Regions from separate parts of the Mycolicibacterium helvum genome, predicted to be linked through region 2. Evidence: predicted binding sites of a transcription regulator. Region 2 holds the regulator's gene; the other holds the start of a gene.
The links. Region 2 encodes LexA, which represses DNA repair genes until DNA is damaged. Its sites were predicted from a motif close to CGAACANNTGTTCG; they were not measured.
Positions count from the first base shown of each region.

Region 1: G6N38_RS30050 (HNH endonuclease signature motif containing protein) is a predicted target of LexA. The motif match lies at 1,517-1,530, and genes of this name have one in related genera.

Region 1 is NZ_AP022596.1:6,379,037-6,384,956, forward strand. Features, by position in the region: gene G6N38_RS30040 (diacylglycerol kinase) at 1-886, shown strand, start outside; gene G6N38_RS30045 (SRPBCC family protein) at 883-1,320, opposite strand; gene G6N38_RS30050 (HNH endonuclease signature motif containing protein) at 1,589-3,031, shown strand; gene G6N38_RS30055 (class I SAM-dependent methyltransferase) at 3,288-4,106, opposite strand; gene G6N38_RS30060 (hypothetical protein) at 4,199-4,444, shown strand; gene G6N38_RS30065 (SDR family NAD(P)-dependent oxidoreductase) at 4,547-5,290, shown strand; gene G6N38_RS30070 (DUF3145 domain-containing protein) at 5,457-5,920, opposite strand, start outside.
Region 2 is NZ_AP022596.1:4,839,977-4,845,896, forward strand. Features, by position in the region: gene G6N38_RS22755 (LGFP repeat-containing protein) at 1-1,959, shown strand, start outside; gene lexA (transcriptional repressor LexA) at 2,041-2,709, opposite strand; gene G6N38_RS22765 (LysM peptidoglycan-binding domain-containing protein) at 2,941-3,435, shown strand; gene nrdR (transcriptional regulator NrdR) at 3,599-4,063, shown strand; gene G6N38_RS22775 (PhzF family protein) at 4,071-4,757, opposite strand; gene G6N38_RS22780 (alpha/beta fold hydrolase) at 4,796-5,818, opposite strand; gene G6N38_RS22785 (proteasome assembly chaperone family protein) at 5,853-5,920, opposite strand, start outside.

The sequences.
Region 1 (5,920 bases), 1.5 Mb from region 2:
CGTCCTGACGAACCCCAAATCGGGTCACGGCAATGCACCGCATGCCGGCGAGAAAGCGGTGGCTCGCTTCCAGGAGCTCGGAATCAACGTGACCGGCATCGTCGGCCGCGACGCCGCCCATGCCCGCGAACTCCTCGACGAGGCACTGACCCGGGAGACCGACGCACTGGTCGTTGTCGGCGGCGACGGGGTGATCCGCCTGGCGCTACAGGCATTGGCGCGCAACGATATTCCGCTGGGCATAGTGCCGGCGGGCACCGGTAACGACCATGCCCGCGAGTACCGGCTGCCGCAGGCCGATCCGGCGGCAGCCGTCGACGTGATTGCCGCCGGGTATACCGAGACCGTCGACCTCGGGCTCATCAAGGGCGCCGACGGGAGCAGCACCTGGTTCGGGACGGTGGCGGCGACGGGGTTCGACTCGCTGGTCAGTGATCGCGTCAACCGAATGAGCTGGCCGCACGGCCGGATGCGCTACAACGTCGCGCTGGTTGCCGAGATTTCGCAGTTGCGGCCGTTGCCCTTTCGCCTGGTGCTCGACGGCGAGCGTGAGATCGTCGCCGATCTCACGTTGGCGGCGTTCGGCAACACCCGCAGCTACGGCGGCGGCATGTTGATCACGCCGGGGGCCGATCACAGCGACGGAATGCTGGACATCACGATGGTGCACTCGTCGTCACGCACGAAGCTGATCCGGTTGTTCCCAACGGTGTTCAAGGGCACCCATGTCAATCTCCCCCAGGTCACCACCGCCCGGGCCCGCACCATCACCGTCGACTCCCCCGGTATCAACGCCTACGCCGACGGCGACTATGTGTGCCCACTTCCTGCCGAGATATCCGCGGTTCCAGGTGCGCTGAAAATTATTGTCCCGGAATCGGTCTAGCGTTCCAACCCCTTCGCGCAGCCATCCAGGACAGCCCTGAAGTTCCACGGCAGCAGCCGCGAGGTGAGCGCCTCCATCGCCTTGCCACCGCCTTTCGCCGGATGCGTGTAGCTGCTGACCCAGTCGACGTGGGTGCCATCGCCGTCTGGGGTGAATGTCAGTGTGCCGCCCTCGTGCTCGAAGGCCGGAACCGATTTGACGATCACATACGTGTAGCTGTGCGGCGGGTCGTAGGCGGTGATCTCCTCACGAAACCACAGGCCGATCGCGAACCCGGTCCGGATGGCGCCCAGCCCGCTGGGCGCGGGTGAGTCGTCCGCCCAGTGGGCCGTGACGATCAACGGAGCGGTCTTGAGATTCACGGGGTCGGCCAGCCAGGCGAAGACCTTCTCGGGCGGCGCATCGATCGTCTTCTCGACGTGGAGATTGACCATGGCTTCAGGCTAGGCGCTGGCCAAGCTCTGGAGCGCGAACGTCGCCGCGCGATGCCAACACGATGACGGCGACAACGCCCTGCAGCAGGCTGCACAGGGATGTTCATCCGCAGACCCGAAGGTATGTCGTGGCGGGATCCAAGCGAGTGTCGACGCTAGGCGGGCAGCGATTTCCGTCAGACCCCAGTGACATACTCGAACATGTGTTCGATGAACAGTGGACATCCGAGGCCCGTGCCCGGCTGCTAGCCGACATGAGAGGCGATCGGTGAACGACACGTCGGCGGCCGCGATGGTCGCGATCAAAGACGGTGCCCGGATGGCGGCCCAGGGAGACGGGCGTCGGCTGGCGGGGATCGCGGAGTTGGTTCGCCTGCGCTGCGCTGGTGAGGAGCACGCGTGGTGGGCTTGCGACGACTGGGACGCGGCCGCCGCCGAGATCTCGGCGATCTTGGGGGTGACGCACGGGCGGGCGTCGGCACAGATGCACCTGGCACTGTCGCTACGCGATCGGCTCCCGCGGGTTAATGCCATGTTGATGGCCGGGACATTGAGCTATCGGTTTTGTGAGGCCATTGTGAACCGCACCGATTTGATCGCAGACAAGGCGACGTTGGCGCTCGTTGATCGCGCGATCGCCGAGCACGCGTTGTCGTGGGGGCCGATGTCGAACCTCAAGTTGCAGCGAGCCATCGACTTCTGGGTCGATCGCTACGACCCAGGGGCATTGCGCCAGAACCAGACTCAGTCGCGCGACCGTGAAATCGGCATTGGCATCCGCGGCGCGCGGGGCGGAATCGCCGAGATCTGGGGACGACTCCACCTTTCCGATGCAGCGACGCTTGATCGGCAGCTCACCGCGATGGCGTTCGGGGTATGTGAAGACGACCCTCGCACGATCGGTCAACGCCGCGCCGACGCGATGGGTGCACTGGCCGCAGGATCAGATCGGCTGGCCTGCGGCTGCGCCAACCCCGAATGCCCCGCCGCCGAACCCGACGGGCGCGCCGCCAATGTGGTGGTACACGTCGTGGCTGATGCCGAGGTGTTGGACAACGAGCCTGATCCGGCAATGCACGGGGAGAAGCCCGATGCCGAGTCGGCGTCAGGCAGCCCGCGGGTGGCGGGCGGGGTCCTGACCGGCAACAGAGGCATCATCCCCGCCCCACTGCTAGCCGAACTCATCAAGTCAGGCGCGAAAGTGCGGCCGCTCCGTCGGCCGAGCGACGAGCCCGAGCCGGGCTATCGCCCCTCGACGGCGTTGGATGAGTTCGTTCGGATGCGCGATATGACGTGTCGGTTCCCCAACTGCGATATGCCGGCCGAGTTCTGCGATGTCGACCACACCATCGCCTGGCCCTGGGGACCGACCCACGCTTCCAACCTGGCCTGCATCTGCCGAAAACACCACCTGCTCAAGACTTTTTGGGCCGGGTGGCGCGATAAGCAACACCCTGACGGCTCAATCGTGTGGACCTCACCCACCGGACACACCTACCTCACTCAACCCGGCAGCCGATTGCTGATCCCCCAGTGGAACGTCACCACCGCGACACTGCCCGCACCCGTGGGCCAACCGCCGCCCACCATCGGCATCATGATGCCCACCCGGCGACGCACCCGCGCGGCCCAATGGGCCTATCGCATCGCCGCCGAACGCAAACTCAACGATGCCCGCGTCACCGAACGGAACCGACCACCACCGTTTTGACGACGGTCAGGGACGGTGGCCGCACGGCCGGATGAGGCACAACACCACGCTGGTCTGGCTGTGATCGTGAATGTTGGCGTCATCTGATCGTGAATTTCAGCGTCACCCCGGCTTGGTTGTTTTGCGATGTGATCGCGAAATTCAGCGTCAGTTGCGACCCCCTCGTGCCGCTGGCGTGGTCGCCGTGGCTGAGGCCCAGGAGGTTTGGAGTCGTGCGGGTCCCGGACGGGACAGCCGGACAAGTCGACGACGCAGATCATTGGGTGTCGGCCAACCGGAATAGGTTGAGCCGGTAGGTGCGTAGGTCTGGGATTATTCGGGCCAGTAGCGGTATTCCGTGTCGGTAGTGCAAGGGCCACGTTTTGGCGGCTTCGGGCTGGGGGTTGGCCCACGTGTGGCTGTCGACCAGGTGAAGTCCCCAGTCCACCAGTCTGCAAGGGTCGTCACAGGCCCATTGCATTTGGGCTTTGACGGCCTTTAATGCGTTCCGTTGCACGTTGTTGATGATTTTGGCGCCGTAGGTGTCGAACGCGATGAGCGAGCCGGGGAACCGCTCGGTGAGGTTAGTGACAATGTCGTGGACCTGTGTTTCGGTGAAGTAGGCGAACACGGCCTCGGCGACGAACAGATGCGGGCTCGGTCCAGCGTTGACGGTGTCAAACCAGTCGGTGTCGAGCGCCGATCCGGCGATCATGGTCTGCCGGTCGGTCTGGGTGAAGAATCCTTGCCGTAACTCGATGGTGTCGGGCAAATCGAGGTCGAACCAGCGGACCTGGCCGTTGTCGGTTCGCTCGAAGCGAGTGTTGAGACCGGTGCCGATCTCGACCACGGTACCGGCGGGGTGTCTACCGATGAACCCACGCACCCAGGCGTCAAACACCGAGGTACGCAGCACCGTTTGGAGCAACAACTCCCTGTCGAAGCGGGCGAAGTCGTAGTCGATGCCATCCACCAGTTCGCGGGCGCGCAGGTCGTTGAGAATTGACCGACGAGCTGTGGCATCACGGGCACGGCCGTAAAGCGGCACGAGCAGCGTTTCTTGCACCTCACCGAGGTCAGGTTTCGCTTTACCCACGGGTAAACCACCTCCATGCGTGCGTGCCCGCATCAAGCTACCGCCTCGCCCACACCAAGGCCAGAACCGCGGCCACTGACTAAATTGAGTCGATGAAGCTGACTTTCTACGTCTTATCGTGGTCGCATCCGGGTATGGACGATGCTCTCGTCGCCTATGAAGATGCCGTATTGGGGTTGGTCAAAGAACACGACGGGCAAGTCGTAACGCGGGCACGTAGCGACGGCGCCGACGGCAGACCGCTGGAGATCCAGTTGTTTGAATGGGTATCACAGACTGCGATGGACGGCTACATGAGCGATCCGCGTCGGAGCTGGCTGCTGGCACACCCAATCTGAGCCCGGCGAACAGTCGGGCGCGCGGTCATCCCTGCTCCCGCGGGATGCGAGCGCACTTCCAGTCGTGCCAGCCCGATTCGATTGAAGGTCTAGCGTTTGACTGTGAGCGAAAGCAGGCGCGTCGCGTTGGTAACCGGAGCGACGTCGGGGATAGGGCTGGCCATCGCACGCCGCCTCGCCGCACGCGGATATCGCGTGATCGTGCACTCCCGCTCGTCGACCGAGGCTGGGATCGCGTTAGCTGCCGAACTCGGCGATGCTTCCTATGTTCAAGCGGACTTGGCAGACGATGCGGACAGGCAACGGCTCGTCGCTGATTCCATACGCATCGCTGGGAGTCTCGACGTCCTGGTCAACAACGCCGGCATGAGCGCGGTAATACCGCACTCTGATCTTCAGGCCGCTTCGACGACGGTGTGGCGGGAGTTGTACGAGATCAACACGATCGCCCCCTTTCGTCTGGTCGCCGAGGCCGAACCGTATTTGCGCACTTCCGCAAGCAAGGGAAGGCCATCGACGGTCGTCAACATCAGCTCGCATGCCGGTGTGCGCCCCAAAGGAGCCTCAATCCCGTATTCGGCGAGCAAGGCCGCTCTCATCCACACCACCAAGCTCCTGGCACTCACGCTTGCCCCCGATATCCGGGTGAACGCGATCGCACCCGGCCTCGTGGATACCCCGATGACCACGGACTGGGCTGATGCGCAAGCACTGTGGCGCGAACGTGCCCCGATGCGGCGTCCGGCGACTCCGGACGATGTAGCCGATACCGCGCTTTCCCTCATCGAATCCAATTACATGACCGGCGAGATTTTGACCCTCGACGGCGGGCTCGGCCTCACCTGACCGATCCGAGCGGGCGGGTACTGGCGTCGGGGCCGCCTGGACGTGAACGACACGATGTCAGACGACAGCAGCCGCGCCGTCAGTGGGCGCGCAGCCACGGAGGCATTGCTCGACGCCGCAGGTATCTAACCCAGCGGGTCGCCCACGAACTCATCGGGCAGACGGTCTAGCCGACTCCCCGGCTCAGCCAGCTGACCTCGCCGCCGTCGCCGCCATCGCGGTAGGGCTCCAACGCCTCATCCCAGGCTGTGCCCAGCACGGTGTCCAGTTCGGCCGCCAGCGCGTCGGCACCCGAGGCCATCATCGAGCGCAGCCGCATCTCGCCGACCATGATGTCGCCGTTGGCGCTCATCGCCCCAGCCCACAGACCCAGCTGCGGGGTATGGCAGAACCGCTCGCCGTCCACGCCGGCGCTGGGATCCTCGGTGACCTCGAATCGCAGGACCGACCACGAGCGCAGCGCATTGGCCAGCCGGGCGCCGGTGCCCACGGGACCAGTCCAATTGGTCACCGCACGCAGCTGGCCAGGCATGGCCGGCTGTGGCGTCCACTTCAAATTCGCCCTGGCATTCAGGGTCGACGAAAGTGCCCACTCGACATGTGGGCACACCGCTGCGGGAGAGGCGTGGA
Region 2 (5,920 bases):
ACCAAAGACGGCGACGTCTACGCGGTCGGCGACGGGTTCGCCCAGAACTTCAGCGGCGGCAAGATCTTCTTCACCCCGGCCACCGGTGCGCACCTTCTCTTCGGACCGATCCTGGACAAGTACCAGTCGCTTGGTGGCCCGGCCGACAGCGACCTCGGCTTCCCCACGATTGACGAAGTGGCCGGCTTGGTTGGTCCGGACAGTCGCGTCAGCACATTCAGTGCCAGTGACAAACCGGCGATCTTCTGGACGCCCGACACCGGCGCGCGAGTGGTGCGCGGTGCGATCAACGCGGCGTGGGACAAGCTCGGCGGCTCGGCCGGCACGATGGGCGTGCCCACCGGCGACGAGACTTTCGACGGCTCCGTGGTGAACCAGAAATTCACCGGCGGTGAGATCTCCTACGACAACAGCGCCAAGACGTTCACCACGGTGCCTCCCGAACTGGCGAGCAACCTGGTCGGTATCGAGGTCCCGACTGACCCGACAACGGCGATCAACGAGGCGTGGCGTGCCGCCGGCGGGCTCTCGGGCCCGCTCGGTGCCCGGCAGGGCGCCCAAAGTCCGGTCGGCACCGATGGTGCTGTGCAGGACTATGCCGGTGGCAAGATCTTCTACTCACCGGCGACCGGCGCACACGCCGTGACGGGCGCGATCCTCACGAAGTACGAGGCGCAGGGCGGACCGACCGGTGATCTCGGCCTGCCGACCGGAACCGAGGCCGACGGGGGTGCCCCGAACAGTCGGGTCAGCGCATTCAGCGCCGCTGACAAGCCGGTGATCTTCTGGACACCCGACAATGGCGCCATCGTGGTGCGTGGCGCGATCAACGCCGCGTGGTCGAAGCTGGGCGGGGCCGGCGGAAAGCTCGGCGTGCCGACCGGCGAGCAAAGTGCCAACGGCGACACCGTGACCCAGAAGTTCAGCGGTGGCGAGATCTCCTGGAACAAGGCGGCCAATAGGTTCACCACCCAACCACCGGAGCTGGCCGGCGAGCTGGCTGGGGTGCAGGTACCCAACGCAACCGGGCCGCAGGCGGGCCCGGCAGCACCGACTTCCGGCAAGGGCTTCACCTGGCACTGGTGGTGGCTGTTGATCGCCATTCCGGCGCTGCTGCTGGTGGCGGTGATCGCGCTGGGCTTGCTCTGGCTGCAGCGCCGTCGCAGCGCCGACATCGAGGTCGACGACGACTTCCATGACTCGGAATACGACGACGATGACGATCACTGGCCCGGCGATGACGCCGGTCCCGCAGGTGTGTCTCCTACCAGCCGCTTTGCGACATATCCCGATGGTGGCCGCGTGCAGGTCGCTCAGGCACCTGGGTTCGCCTGGGCGCAGCCGGGCGGCGAGGACAAGTCGCAACCCGGGCCCGAGGACGTGTTCGACGGTGACCAGGACTCCATCGACACCACGCCGACTCGCATTCCCCCCGAGCTGGTGGATCCCGACGAGACGGATGAAGCCGAGGTGCCCGTCGAGCACGAGTATGCCGAGGTCGAAGAGATCGAAGAGATCGAAGAGATCGAAGACGACGACCAGGCCACCGACTCAGGGCGCCATGCCGTGGTGAATCTTGGCGAGTCGCAGTCCATGTGGCGGCTCGATATGGGTGAGCTCGGTAAGCCGCGGGGGCGGCGCCGCGCTGCTGAGCCCGCGGAGTATGCCGGGGCCGAGATCGTCGAGCCGGAGGACGCCGCCGACGAGGCTCAACCGATCACCGAGCCGGCCGAGGTCCTGCAGTCCGACGTGCCGGCTGGGGCTGCCTCGTCGCGCCCGGCAATCCACCTTCCTCTGTCGGATCCGTATCAGGCACCCGAGGGTTACGTGATCAAGGCCAACACCCATTCGGGGCTCTACTACACCCCGGAGTCGGCCCTCTACGACCACACCGTGCCCGAAGTATGGTTCGCCAGTGAGGAACTCGCTCAGGCGAACGGCTTCATCAAGGCGGAATAGGGGCCTTGCCCCCTGGGTCCGGCTCAGCAGGGGCCTCGCCCCTGGATCGGGCCCAGGGGATTTGGCCCCTGGGTATCGGGGCTAGATCTTGCGGATCACGGTGACGACCTTGCCCAGGATGGCGGCGTCGTTACCGGGAATCGGGTCGAATGCCGGGTTGTGCGGCATCAGCCAGACCTGGCCACTGGTGCGTTTGAACGTCTTCACGGTCGCTTCGCCGTCGATCATCGCCGCGACGATATCGCCGTTGTCGGCCACGTTCTGCTGGCGGATCACCACCCAGTCGCCGTCGCAGATCGCGGCATCAACCATGGACTCGCCGACGACCTTGAGCAGGAACAGCGAGCCCTCGCCGACCAGTTCACGCGGCAGTGGGAAGACGTCCTCGACGGCCTGCTCGGCCAGGATCGGGCCGCCGGCCGCGATCCGGCCCAGCACCGGTACGAACGTCGGTTCGGGCAGGGCGTCCGAGCCGGTGACCTCGGTGCGCACCGGTGTCGCATCGTCGGAGCCACGCACATCCACGGCGCGCGGCCGGTTGGCGTCACGGCGCAGGTAGCCCTTGCGCTCGAGGGTGCGCAGCTGGTGTGCCACTGATGACGTCGATGTGAGGCCGACGGCGTCACCAATCTCGCGGATGCTCGGGGGATAGCCGCGGGTGGTGACCGAGGCGCGGATCACTTCGAGGATGGTTCGCTGCCGCTCGGTCAGTCCGGAGGCGGCACCTGCTGTCTCACTGCGGTCGCTCATGGGCCCGAATCTAGTCGTGCGAGCATTGATAATCAAACACTTGTTCGACCGTGGCGTGTCGCGCTGGAAGATCGCGCTGGTGACCAGCCGAATCGCGACATATCAAAACTTGTCGGTGGCCGGATTTAATCTTCAGACACGCTCGCTCACATGTTCGTATTTCGAACGCATGATCGAGTACAGTTCGAACACAAGAGCGAACAGTGGGCGTCTTGGAGGAAGGAAGCAGACGTGACAGTCATCGATGATCGGCAGGCTTTCCCATCGGCACCGGTACGACCGATGCGCCCCCGGGCAGCGGTCAGGCCCGTCGCACCCGTTCGCGGCCGTCCCGCCGGCCCCCGCGCCCGCCGGCCGTACCCGGCGCGCCCGGCCACCGCGCCGATGCACTACCCCGGTACCGGGGTCAGCTTCTCGCGCGCGCCGCACACACGCCGGCCGGTGAGCACCGCCGTCACCATCGCGCTGGCCGCGGTGGCCGCGCTCATCACCCTCTGGCTAGGGCTGGTGGGTCATCTCAGTGGCACTCCGATGGCCGCCACCGACCAGTTGCCGGATCAGCTCGCCGTGGTCCAGGTCCAGGCGGGGGAAACACTGCAGCAGCTCGCGGGCCGGGTGGCCCCAGATGCGCCAGCCGGGCAGGTCATGCAGCGCATCCGCGACCTCAACAAGCTCGATTCGGCCTCGTTGGATGCCGGGCAGACCCTGATCGCGCCCATCGGCTGACCCGCGGGGCGTCATGGCTGGCCAAAACGTGTGCCGGACAAGCGGCCTCGATGGCGGGGGTCTCGCTCGTCCGAGTTTCCGGGACGTGGCCGCTCGACGGACGGCGCAGGTAGGCTCTGGGTGGCTCGAACCATCGAGCTGCATCGGAGGCGAAGGAGCGGTCATGCATTGTCCGTTCTGTCGCCATCCCGACTCCCGGGTGGTCGACTCCCGAGAGGCTGACGAGGGCCAGGCCATCCGGCGGCGCCGGTCCTGCCCGGAATGCGGTCGACGGTTCACCACTGTGGAGACCGCCGTGCTGGCGGTCGTCAAACGCAGTGGAGTCACCGAGCCGTTCAGCCGGGAGAAAGTGATCAGCGGGGTGCGCCGGGCGTGCCAGGGTCGCGACGTCGATGACGATGCGCTCAATCTGCTGGCCCAGCAGGTCGAGGACACTGTGCGGGCGGCCGGTTCCCCCGAGATCCCCAGCCACGAGGTGGGCCTGGCCATACTCGGCCCACTGCGCGAACTTGACGAGGTCGCCTACCTGCGCTTTGCATCGGTCTATCGCTCGTTCAGCTCCGCTGAGGACTTCGAGCGCGAGATCGAGGCGCTGCGCGCCCACCGCGCGGTCGGTACCTCCGGCTGAGCCGTCGTCAGCCCAGCTGCCGCACGCCGTCGCTGACCACGCGACCAGCGACCAGCACCCATCCTTCGGCATTCCACGTTGTATAGATCTGCGATCCCTTGCCCTGGGTGATCGTCAGGTCTCGGCTCAGATAGTCGGTAATCCGCGCCGCCGCGGAGCCGGTCGCCTCGTCCTCGACGACGCCGAGGTCGTGGGCGAACATCCGCGAGCGAATGTGCCCGCCGTCGCGATCGAGCCAGGTCCACACATAGTGCTCGACATCGTCGGGGTAGTCGCCCGGCTCGGTGGCCAGCAGGTCGTCCACCGAATCAAGCTCGTGAACGGCGAACTCCGGTGACCATTCCGCCCGCGCCCGCACCGTGGTGAAGGCGTCGTCGTAGCTGATCTGCACGATCCCGGCCGGGACCTGCAGGGTGCGGATGGGGGTGCCGCGTTCGGCCAGCCACCAGGCCGCGCCCACGGTGGGGTGTCCGGCGAACGGCAGCTCGGTGGCCGGGGTGAAGATACGAGCGTGCGCGGTGGTCGACCCCTCGTCCGGCAGGTCGATGAATATCGTTTCGCTGTAACCCAATTCGGTGGCGATGCGCTGCCGCTCGGCGGCGGGCACGGTCGATGCGTCGACCACCCCGAGCGGATTGCCGAAATTGCCGCACTCGTCAGTGAATACCCGCAACACGGTAACGTCGACAGTCATATTTCGACTCTACGATGCCCGTTAGGGGGTAGAGCGCGTCAGGTAGCGCTGCGCTCGTCGGTGCCCATCGCGTCGAGCACCGCCACCCGGGTGTCGAGCGTGCCGGTGACCGAACGCTCCGACAGTCCGGTGCGTAACAGATCGCGCAGCGAGTCCTGGTCGTACTCGGCGGGTGCCGTGGAGTCGATGAACCGCTCGACGACCTCCACGAAGCGGTCGGGGTCGTCGTGGAACGGGAAGTGTCCGGATCGGCCGAAGATCTCCAGCCGTGAGCCCGGCATGGCGGCGTGGGCCATGCGGGCATGGCTGACCGGGATGACCGCATCCTGGTCACCCCAAATAAGTTGTACGGGAACAGATTCAGTCAAATAACATCGATCGAGCATGGTCACCACCTGCCCGCGCCAATCCACCACCGAGCGCAACGTGCGGGTGAACGCCGACGACGCGGTCGGCTCAGGCAGATCGGTCAGGATGCGCAGGGCATCGGGCAGGTCGCGGCCCAGGCCCGTCGAGCCGAAGAGGGTACCCAGTGCCCGCCCCGTGACCTGCAGGGCCGGCAGTACCAGCGGCAGCCGAAGCAGGGCCAGTGCCTCGCCGCCCAGCGGTAGCGAGGCGGCTCGCAGAGCGATGTTCACGTCTTTGGTCACTCCACCGGCGCCGATCAGGATCAGCCGCTCGACCAACTGCGGAAACTGGTAGGCGAATTGCATCGCCACACCGCCGCCGAGCGAATGACCGACCACCGTGACCTTGTCGAGGTCGAGGACGCTGAGCAGATCGCGCATGCCGTTGGCGTACGCGGCCACCGAATAGTCCGCCCGCGGCTTGTCTGACTGGCCGTGCCCCAGCAGGTCCGGGGCGATGACGGTGAAACGCTGGGCGAGCTTGCTGTGCACCGAATGCCACGTCGTCGAGTTGTCGCCGATCCCGTGGATCAGCAGCAGCGTCGGACCCGACCCGGCGACTCGGAACGCCCGCCGATAACCGTGAATAGTCCGGAAATGCAGCGTGGGCGTCACATCCCGCACGGGCTGCAGATTGGGCTTTCGCTGCGTCATTGGCAACCCCGTCGTTGGTGCGGTGGACCTCGCGTTAGGTGTCCCCGTTGTCGGTGAACCCGTCTTTGAAGTCGTCGGCGTGCTGGGCCAGGAAGCGCTCGA